Regions from separate parts of the Actinoplanes derwentensis genome, predicted to be linked through region 1. Evidence: riboswitches for the same ligand, from Rfam matches in the RefSeq annotation. Region 1 holds a riboswitch; the other holds the start of a gene.
What was found. A riboswitch is a leader RNA that binds a small molecule or an ion and turns the genes downstream of it on or off. The one in region 1 is predicted to bind S-adenosylmethionine.
Positions count from the first base shown of each region.

Region 1 (4,689 bases):
GTCGAGATGAACGGCACCGCCCGCTCCGAGGTGGTCGCGTCCCTGGTCGGAGCCGGTGTCGGCGTCGACCGCCTGGTGCCGCGCCGGCGCCTGGAAGACGCGTTCCTGTCCCTGGTCGGCGACAACTCCCGAGGAAGTGGGGACCGATGACCACCGTCGAAGCGGCCGCGGGCTACAAGGCCTCGCGCACGTTGCCGATCTGGGCGGAGGTGCGCCGCCAGGCGTCCCGCCGCCGTACCCAGCTCAGCCTCGGTTTCATGGTGCTGCTGCCGGTGATCGTGCTGCTCGCCTTCGAGTTCGGCGGCGGCCGGCGCGACGACGACGGGGACGGCGGTGGTGGCGGCGCGTTCAGCAGCATGGCCGACCTGGCCACCTCCGGCGGATTGAACTTCGCCCTCTTCGGCCTGGCCGTCTCGGCGAGTTTCCTGCTGGTCGTGGTGGTGGCGCTGTTCTTCGGCGACACGGTGGCCAGCGAGGCGAGCTGGGGCAGCCTGCGCTACCTGCTGGCGATCCCGGTGCCCCGCGCCCGGTTGCTCGGCGCCAAGCTGATCGTGGCCGGCGGTTACTCGCTGCTGGCTCTGCTCCTGCTTACCGGCACCGGCCTGCTGATCGGCACGCTGCGTTACGGCTGGTCCCCACTCGGCAGCACCATCGCCGCCGAGATCTCCCCGGCCGAGGGTGTGCTGCGACTGCTCGGCATCACCGCGTACCTGGCCACCACGATGCTGGTGGTGGCCGGTCTGGCCTTCCTGCTGTCGGTCCTGACCGACGCGGCGCTGGGCGCGGTCGGCGGTGCCGTCCTGCTCTGGATCATGTCGACCATCCTCGACCAGATCGATGCACTGGGTGACATCCGCAACGCCCTCCCCACCCACTACACCGACGCGTGGATGGGCCTGCTCTCCACACCGGTGCAGACCGAGGACATGGCAAAGGGCGCGATCTCCGCGATCATCTACGCGACCATCTTCTGGGGGGCGGCCTTCTACCGGTTCACCCGCAAGGACGTCACTTCTTGATTTTGTACGAATAGGAAAAGCCCAGTGATCAGCGGCGGCAGATGCGGGCGGTCCTCCAGACCGCCCCCTGCCGCCGGGTCATGCATAGGGATATCGATTGACGGCACCGCCGCCAGCCGGTGACATGACCGTCGTGACAACCTTCCGGATCCGCCCCGCCCGCCCCGACGACGCTGAGGCGGTGGTCGCACTCCGCGCGCTCGTCTACCCGTACCTGGTGCGGAGCGAGGAGTCCACCCGCCGTCAGATCGCCGTGCCGTCGCCCGGTGAGGACCGGGCCGGCCTTGTCGCCGAGACGGCCGGTGAGGTGGTCGGCTGGGTCGCCGCGCTGCGGGATCCCCGTTCCGAGGACCGGGAGTTCGGGCGGATCTCGCAGTGCCACGTGAACCCGGCGTATCGCGGTCGCGGCATCGGCACGGCTCTGCTCGCCGAGGCCGCCGCCCATCTGCGCACGATCGGAGTGCGCCGGGCCGGGTCCCTGATCACGCCGGACGCGATCGGGTTCGCTGAGCGCCGGGGATTCCAGGCGTCGTCGCGGGTGATGCGCTTCTCGGCTCGTGAGCTGCGGAATCCGCCGTGTGTTCCGCCGCGCCAGGACGGGATCGAGCTGTGCTCGGTGCGGGACGTGGCGGAGGCGGCGCTGTACCGGGCCGAACTGGAGGCGACCGGTGACGTGCCCGAGGAGGTGCCGTCCGGGCCGTCGTCGTACGACACCTGGCGTCACGAGATCTGGGATGAGCCGGGACTGGACCGGGACTCCAGCACGGTGGCGCTGGCCGGGGCCCAGGTGGTGGCGTTCACGTTGCTCATGCGAGACGGCGAGCGGGTGTGGTCGGACATGACGGCCACCGTTGGAGACCATCGGGGGCGAGGGCTCGCGCTCATGGTCAAGGTGGCGGCTCTGCGCCGGGCGGCGGCCGGCGGGGTGACGGTCGCCTATGCCAGCAACGCCGGGGAGAACGCGCCGATGCTGGCCGTCAACACGCGCCTGGGATATCAGCCGATCGCGACCAAGGCCTTCTGCTCGACCGTGCTCTAGACGTACGAAATCAAAGGGTTTAGAGGTTTTCGGGGGAGCCCGAGGGGTAGGAAACGGCAGGATCGAAAGGAGGTCGCTCACACCTCGGGAAGACCGTATGGCGTTGGCGGAATCTCGTCGTAAGGTGTGGGAAACAACTGAATACCTCATCCAGAGGGGCAGAGGGATACGGCCCGATGAAGCCCCGGCAACCACCGCGCAGCAGTTCTCGATGACGAGAAGCGACGTGGCAGGTGCTAATTCCGTCCCCGTTCCGGCAGGTCGCCGCGGGGAAAGATGAGAGGAAACTCTGATGACGTCTGTCGTTGACGCACCCTCCAGCACCTTCACGTCGCCCGCTCGCGGCCTGATCTGTCGCGCCTGCAGCGCTGAGTACCCGCTCGCCGCACAGCACGCCTGTTACGAGTGTTTCGGCCCGCTCGAGGTCGCCTACGACGAGGCGGCGCTCGCGCGGGTGACCCGGGCCCAGATCGAGGCGGGCCCGCAGAACATCTGGCGCTATGCGGCTCTGCTGCCGGCCGGCCAGGACCCAGCCACCCGGGTGACGCTGAACCCCGGCATGACTCCGCTGGTGCCGGCTCCGGCCCTGGCCGCGGCGCTCGGCATCCAGGCGCCGCTGTTCATCAAGGACGACTCGCAGAACCCGACCCACTCGTTCAAGGACCGGGTCGTCTCGGTGGCCCTGACCGCGGCCAAGGAGCTGGGCTTCAACCGGTTCTCCTGCGCCTCCACCGGCAACCTGGCCAACTCGGTCGCCGCCCACGCGGCCCGTGCCGGGGTGCCGAGCATCGTCTTCATCCCCGCCGACCTGGAGCAAGGAAAGATCATCACGACCGCGGTGTACGGCGGTGAACTGGTCGCCATCGAGGGCTCCTACGACGACGTGAACCGCCTGTGCAGCGAGCTGGTGGAGACCGACGAGTTCGAGGACACCGCGTTCGTCAACGTGAACGTGCGGCCGTTCTACGCCGAGGGCTCCAAGACGCTCGGCTACGAGGTGGCCGAGCAGCTCGGCTGGCGGATCCCGGCCCAGGTGGTCATCCCGATGGCCTCCGGCGAGCTGCTCACCAAGGTGGACAAGGCGTTCTCCGAACTGGTCGAGATCGGACTGGTCGAGGCCCCCGAGGGTGGCTGGACCGTCTTCGGCGCCCAGTCCGAGGGCTGCAACCCGATCGCGGTCGCGCTGCACGCCGACACCGACGTGATCACCCCGGTCAAGCCGACCGGCATCGCCAAGTCGCTGAACATCGGCGACCCGGCCGCCGGGCCGTACGCGATCGAGGCCGTCCGCCGCACCGGCGGCTGGATGGACTACGCGAACGACGACGAGATCCGCGACGGCATCCGGCTGCTGGCGGAGACGACCGGTGTATTCGCCGAGACCGCGGGCGGCACCACCGTCGCGGTGCTGAAGAAACTGGTGGCGAGCGGCAAGCTCGACCCCACCAAGGAGACCGTCGTCTACAACACCGGTGAGGGCCTGAAGACCCTCGACGCGGTGGCCGGCCAGGTTGGACCGACTCACACGATCAAGCCGTCCCTGAAAGGCGCTCGCGAGGCTGGCCTGCTCGGATAGCAGAAAGTAACCGGCGAGAAGCCGGTTGTCGAAGATTCCCTCCTCCGAGGACTTGCACTCCGATCTCCGGATCGGCAGGATGCTCTCTGCGGGAGGATGCGACGCCGTACGAGGCCCCTCACCTGGACATTGGCGACAATCTCCGAGGGACCCAACGACCCAGCGCTGACCCATTGGGCTACGTGCCCGGAGGCGCTGTGCGTCCTTCCTCCCGACCAACTTCCCCGCTCGGCGGTGTCATCGGCTTCCTTCGGCGGCTGATGACCCGCTGCAGCGAGGGCCGCAACGGCAGCTCTTCCGGGTAGGCCCCGTCGGCCAGCCCCGCGTTCTTCTCGAACCAGTTGCGCACTCCGTAAGACCTGGTCAGCGCGATCGACCAGCCACACGCCAGCCAGTAAGCGGGCCAGAACAGCGGGCCGAGGAACGCGTACTGGCTCGCGTGCCGGCATTCGTGAGTGAACAGCCGGACCCGCCGCTCGTCCCGCTCGTCGAGCAGCCACTCCGCGGTCCGCTTCGTGATGATCACCGAGCCGACCGTGAAACAGGTCCCGGCCGGAAAACGGAACCGGTAGTTCTCGGCGATCAGCACCCCGTGCCGCCCACGCCGGATCCGGGTGCCGGTGAGACCCGCGACCAGCAGCCCGGCCAGGGTGGTCCCGTTCACCGCGGTCAGGGTGGTCCGCGCCCGGTGCCAGCCCCGCCCGGCCATCTCAGACCCGCCGGCGCATCTGCAGCTCACTCATGACCGGCACGGTCGGATGCGGCAGGCGGACACCGGTGTCGATGAAACCCAGTTTCTGGTACGCCCGGACCGCCCGATCGTTGCCACAGACCACTTCGAGCATCAGCTCGTCGCGCCCCGCCGCAGCGGACCAGTCGGCGACCGCCTCGATCAGCTGCCCCAGTACCTTGCCGCCCCGGTGAGCCGGTGTCAGGTAGACCGCGTAGATGATCGTGCAGCCCGGCTCCTCGGGCAGCGTGGTCCCGCCGGCGTGCCCGATCAGCGGCCCGCCCGGGTCCGCGACGAACTGGGCCGTCCCGAACCCCTGCGACGA
Region 1 covers NZ_LT629758.1:8,176,051-8,180,739, forward strand. The annotation lists gene BLU81_RS36305 (alpha/beta fold hydrolase) at 1-150, shown strand, start outside; gene BLU81_RS36310 (ABC transporter permease) at 147-1,019, shown strand; gene BLU81_RS36315 (GNAT family N-acetyltransferase) at 1,144-2,058, shown strand; SAM riboswitch class I at 2,202-2,341, shown strand; gene thrC (threonine synthase) at 2,351-3,634, shown strand; gene BLU81_RS36325 (hypothetical protein) at 3,813-4,298, opposite strand; gene BLU81_RS36330 (GNAT family N-acetyltransferase) at 4,345-4,689, opposite strand, start outside.

Region 2 (4,689 bases), 3.7 Mb from region 1:
TCCTCGATCTCGTTGAAACGCCAGGCGACCAGCTGGAAGGCGGCCGAGGCGAGGACCGCACTGCCATGCACCAGCGCCCAGATCAGCGGATGAGCCTGGGCCGGGCCGTGCCCGAAGGTGTGGTCGCTCTGCAGCGTGCCGAACCCGGCGTGGTGCACCACGGTGGCGACCAGGAAACCGCCGAACGGGACCCAGTCGCGGTACAGCGCGAGCGCCGCCACTGCGATGAAGAAGGTGAAGTGGGCCTCGGTGAGCCCGTCGCAGAGCGCGACGAAGCCCGCACAGGAGACCGCGAAGCCGAGCGCCACCGCGAGCGACCGCGGCCGGCGGCCCCGCATCAGCCGGGCCGCGACCAGCGACGGCAGGACCAGCGCATCGGTGATGAGCAGCTCTTTCACGCTGTCGTCACCCTGCCACAGGCCGAACAGGGTCAGGAACACCATGAAGACGGCGAGCAGCACCGTCAGCAGCCCGTGCCGGCCCGCCCAGTCCTCGTCGTTGAGCCCGCCACCGGTCGGAAACCGGTCACGGAGCCGCGTCATCCATGTCGCCACGAACGAATCATCGGCCACCGGGGATGGCTACGGAAGCGTCTTCGGGTTGTAGGTCAGGAGCGAAGTACCGCTGCCAGAGCGGCCAGCAGGCGATCAACGTCATCGATGTCGCTGCCCAGACCGAAACTGATCCGCAGCAGACCGGTGCCGCCGTCGCTACAGGAACCGGTCTGCTCACTGCCGGTGAGGCGGCGGACCAGCGGGTGCGCGCAGAACTGCCCGGCCCGCACCCCGATGCCGTGGTCCCGGCCCAGCAGCTGGGCGACGGCCGCCGGGTCATGGCCGGGCAGGGCGAGCGAGACGATGCCGACCCGCGGGTGGTCCGGGCCGAAGACGCTCACCTCGACCGCCTCCGGGATGCCGGCCAGGCCGTCGCGCAGCCGGGCGAGCAGGTGCTGTTCCTGCTGGTGCAGGGCGAACCGGTCGGTGGCGGTCAGCGCCTCGCAGACCGCGGCGATGGCGACGGCGCCGAGCAGGTTCGGGGTGCCGCCCTCGTGCCGGGCCGCGCCGGTGGCCCACACCAGGTCGTCGAGGTCGTCCCCGACGGCGGCACTCGCGCCGCCGCCGGCCAGGTACGGGCCGGCGGCGTCCAGCCAATCGGAGCGCCCGGCGAGCACCCCGGCACCGAACGGCGCGTACAGCTTGTGGCCGGAGAAGGCGATCCAGTCGGCGCCCAGGTCCTCCAGGTCGACCGGCCGGTGCGGGGCGAGCTGGGCGGCGTCCACGACCACCCGGACTCCGTACGAGTGCGCCACGTCGGCCAGCTCACGCACCGGCCACACCTCGCCGGTGACGTTGCTCGCCCCGGTCACCGTCAGCACGGCCGGGCCGGTCAGCCCGTCCAGGGCCTGCTTGAGGGCGTGCACCGCCTCGTCCGCCGACGCCGGGGTGGGCAGGCGCAGCGGGTTCGGCCAGGGCAGCAGGTTGGCGTGGTGCTCGCCGTCGAACTGCACGGTGGTGGTGCCCGCCGGCAGGGCGCGGGCCAGCAGGTTGAGGGCGTCGGTGGTGTTGCGGGTGAAGATCACGGTGTCGCCGGGGCGGGCGCCGACGAACTCGGCCACCACGTCGCGGGCCAGCTCGTAGGCGAGGGTGGATGCCTGGGAGCGCACGCCGGTGCCACGGTGCACGCTGCCGTACCGGGGAAGAAGGTCCTGCACCGCGTCAGCGGCGGCCCGCACACAGGGGGCCGACGCCGCGTAGTCGAGGTGAACGAAGTCGCTGTCGTCGCCGATGACTTCGAGAGAGAAAGATGGCATGACCGCGCCTCCACGGGTTCGCCGTTTTGCCGATGTCGGGCGACATCAGCCCGGTCTTCACCCGGGGCACCCCATCGCGAACGCAAGGGTTGCCGGCCAGCAAGCCGGGGCTATCTGCTGGCACTCATGACCTGTCGCCGAAGTTATCAGATCTCACGCACCGGGTCCATATCACATTCAGCGAGTAGGGATTAAGGTCACGGTATGACGATCTCGTTCCAGGAGCAGTGGGACCAGTGGCACGCCGCCCACGAGAAACGGCGCGCCGACCCGCACGGCTTCCTCGCCATCACCGGCCTGCACTGGCTGACGGACACCCCGCAGCGCTTCGACGACGCTCCCGGCGATTGGAGCACCGGGCCGGACGGGGTCACCGTGGCCCTCGCCGAGGGTGAGTCGCTGACCCTTTCCGATCAGGTCATCACCGGCACACACACCTTCGCGCCGATCGCCGAGCGTGCCGACGTCACGGTCACCTTCGGTGATGCCAAGATCGAAATTGCCAAGCGCGGCGGGTTCGACGTGGTCCGCCCCCGGCACCCGTCCAGCCCGGTGCTGGCCGCCTACCCCGGCACTCCGGCCTTCCCCGCCGACGAGAAGTGGCAGGTCACCGGTCGTTACGTGGCGTTCGACGCGCCGCAGTCGACCACCGTCGGTTCGGTCGCCGAGGGCATCGAGCACGTCTACGAGGCGCCCGGCCGGATCGAGTTCGACCTCGGCGGCTCACCCCGGTCGCTGACCGTGTTCAACGGCTACCTCCCCGGCACACTGTCCGTGCTGTTCACCGACGAGACGTCCGGCCTGACGACATACGCCGCGAACCGCTCGCTGCTGATCGACGCGCCCGCCGCCGACGGCACGGTCACGATCGACTTCAACCGGGCGGTGAACCTGCCGTGCGCGTACACCGAGTTCGCGACCTGCCCCCTGCCACCCGCCGGCAACCGCCTCGGTGTGGCCGTCGAAGCCGGCGAGAAGAAGCCCGACTAGATTCCGTCGGTATGGACGACCTGATCGAGCTGCTGGCGATCCCCTCCACCGCCGACCGCCCGGACGACCTGCGGCGAGCCCTCGATCTGGTGCTCGCCCTGGTCGGCCCGGGTTTCGAGGTGCGCCGCTTCACCTCCGGCGGCAAGCCCAGCGCCCTCGTCAGCACCCCCGGCCACCCCAGGGTCATCCTCAACGCCCACCTCGACGTGGTCCCCGGATCGCCGGCCCAGTTCAAACCCGAGATCAACGGCCATCGCCTGTACGGCCGGGGAGCCCACGACATGAAGGCCGCCGCCGTGGCGATGGCGACGGTCTTCCGTGACGTCGCGCCGCTGCTCCCCTACCCGATCGCCCTGCAATTGGTGACCGACGAGGAGGTCGGCGGCTTCGACGGCACCGGCCACCAGGTCGCGCAGGGTGTCCGCGGCGACTTCGTGATCATCGGCGAGCAGAGCGACCTGCGGATCGTGGCCGAGTCGAAGGGCATCGCCCGGGTCCGCCTGACCGCCACCGGCCGGACCGCGCACGCCGCCTACCCGTGGCTGGGTTCCAACGCCCTGCTCACCGTGATGTCAGCGGTGCAGCGCCTGGTCGACCGCTATCCGGTACCGGCGTCCGAACAGTGGGTGACCACGGTGAACGTGGCCCGCGTCGACACCCCGAACACCACCGCCAACGTGGTGCCGCACGCGGCCGGGGCCCTGCTCGACATCCGCTTCCCGCCGTCCGACCGCGACTTCGCCGGCCGCACCCACCAGCAGATCGCCGACCACCTGCGCTCGGTGACCGGCCTCGGGGTGCGGGTCCGGCTCGACGCGCTGGGCGCCCCGCACTGGGCCGACCCGGGATGCGCCGAGGTCCGCCTGCTGCAGACCGCCGCACAGGACGCCGGCTACACCGGCGCCCTGCTGCGCAAACACGGCGCCGCCGACGGCCGTTTCTACTCCGCGGCAGGCGTGAACGCGGTCATCTTCGGCCCCGGCGGCGACGGCCAGCACGGCCCGGAGGAGTACGTCGACCTCCGCACGCTGCCCCCGTACCGCGAGGCCCTGACCAGTTTCCTGCTCAGCCTCGCCGGTTAGCGCATCGTCGCCCGGCAGGCGAAAAGGCCGGAAGGGTCAGGCGGCCAGCGAGTGGCCGGTCCAGGCCGCTAGCGAGTGCTCCACGCGGGCGGTGATGGAACGCAGGTGAGGGCGGCGTTCCGGGTCGACGCGGGCGTTCCAGGAGCACGGGCCCTGGCGCAGCAGCATCTCGGTGTAGCGCGCTTCGGTGTCCACCCGCAGGCCGCTCGGGCCGGTCGTCTGGTCGGCGTAGGTGAGGGCGTCAGCCATCAGGCTGCGCTCGTCGGGGAACGCCGACAGTTCGGCGGCCAGGCCGCGGGCGGCGCCGACGAAACGGGCGCCGGAGTGGTAGGCGACCAGGCCGGTGATGCGGGCCGGCCAGCCTTCGGCGCTCAGGTGCACGGCGCCGTCGAGCGGGTGGAAACCGGTCAGCGCGATCGTCTCGGCGTAACCGACGTCGTGCAGCCAGGCCGCTGTCACCAGGATGTCCGGGTCCAGGCCCAGCCGGGCGGCCAGTTCGGCGGCCCGGGCGGCCACTCCGGCGGTGTGCTTCCAGCGGTTACCGCTGTCGCCGATCAATTCCTCGGCGACGCTCCGGGCCAGGTCGGCGCGGGTGAACAGAACGGCTGTCATGGCCGGATGCTACGTCTCCGCAGGTTAACAACGGGCCAACTGGCGATGGCCGCTGTCCGAAACTGATGACGGCTCAGGACAATCGCACCCGCTGCGACGGAACTCCGGCGGCATGCAACTGGGCGGCCACGGTGCGGTTCGGATTGTGGACGAAGACGGCCACCTGATTGTCGTCACCGAGGTAGCAGGCGGCGA
Region 2 covers NZ_LT629758.1:4,485,224-4,489,912, forward strand. The annotation lists gene BLU81_RS19830 (putative bifunctional diguanylate cyclase/phosphodiesterase) at 1-542, opposite strand, end outside; gene BLU81_RS19835 (aminotransferase class V-fold PLP-dependent enzyme) at 608-1,810, opposite strand; SAM riboswitch class IV at 1,828-1,942, opposite strand; gene BLU81_RS19840 (DUF1684 domain-containing protein) at 2,015-2,800, shown strand; gene BLU81_RS19845 (M20 family metallopeptidase) at 2,812-3,882, shown strand; gene BLU81_RS19850 (HDIG domain-containing metalloprotein) at 3,919-4,494, opposite strand; gene BLU81_RS19855 (STAS domain-containing protein) at 4,568-4,689, opposite strand, start outside.
Region 2: it holds a riboswitch for S-adenosylmethionine, as region 1 does, so the genes downstream of both, BLU81_RS19835 (aminotransferase class V-fold PLP-dependent enzyme) here and thrC (threonine synthase) in region 1, are expected to answer to the same signal.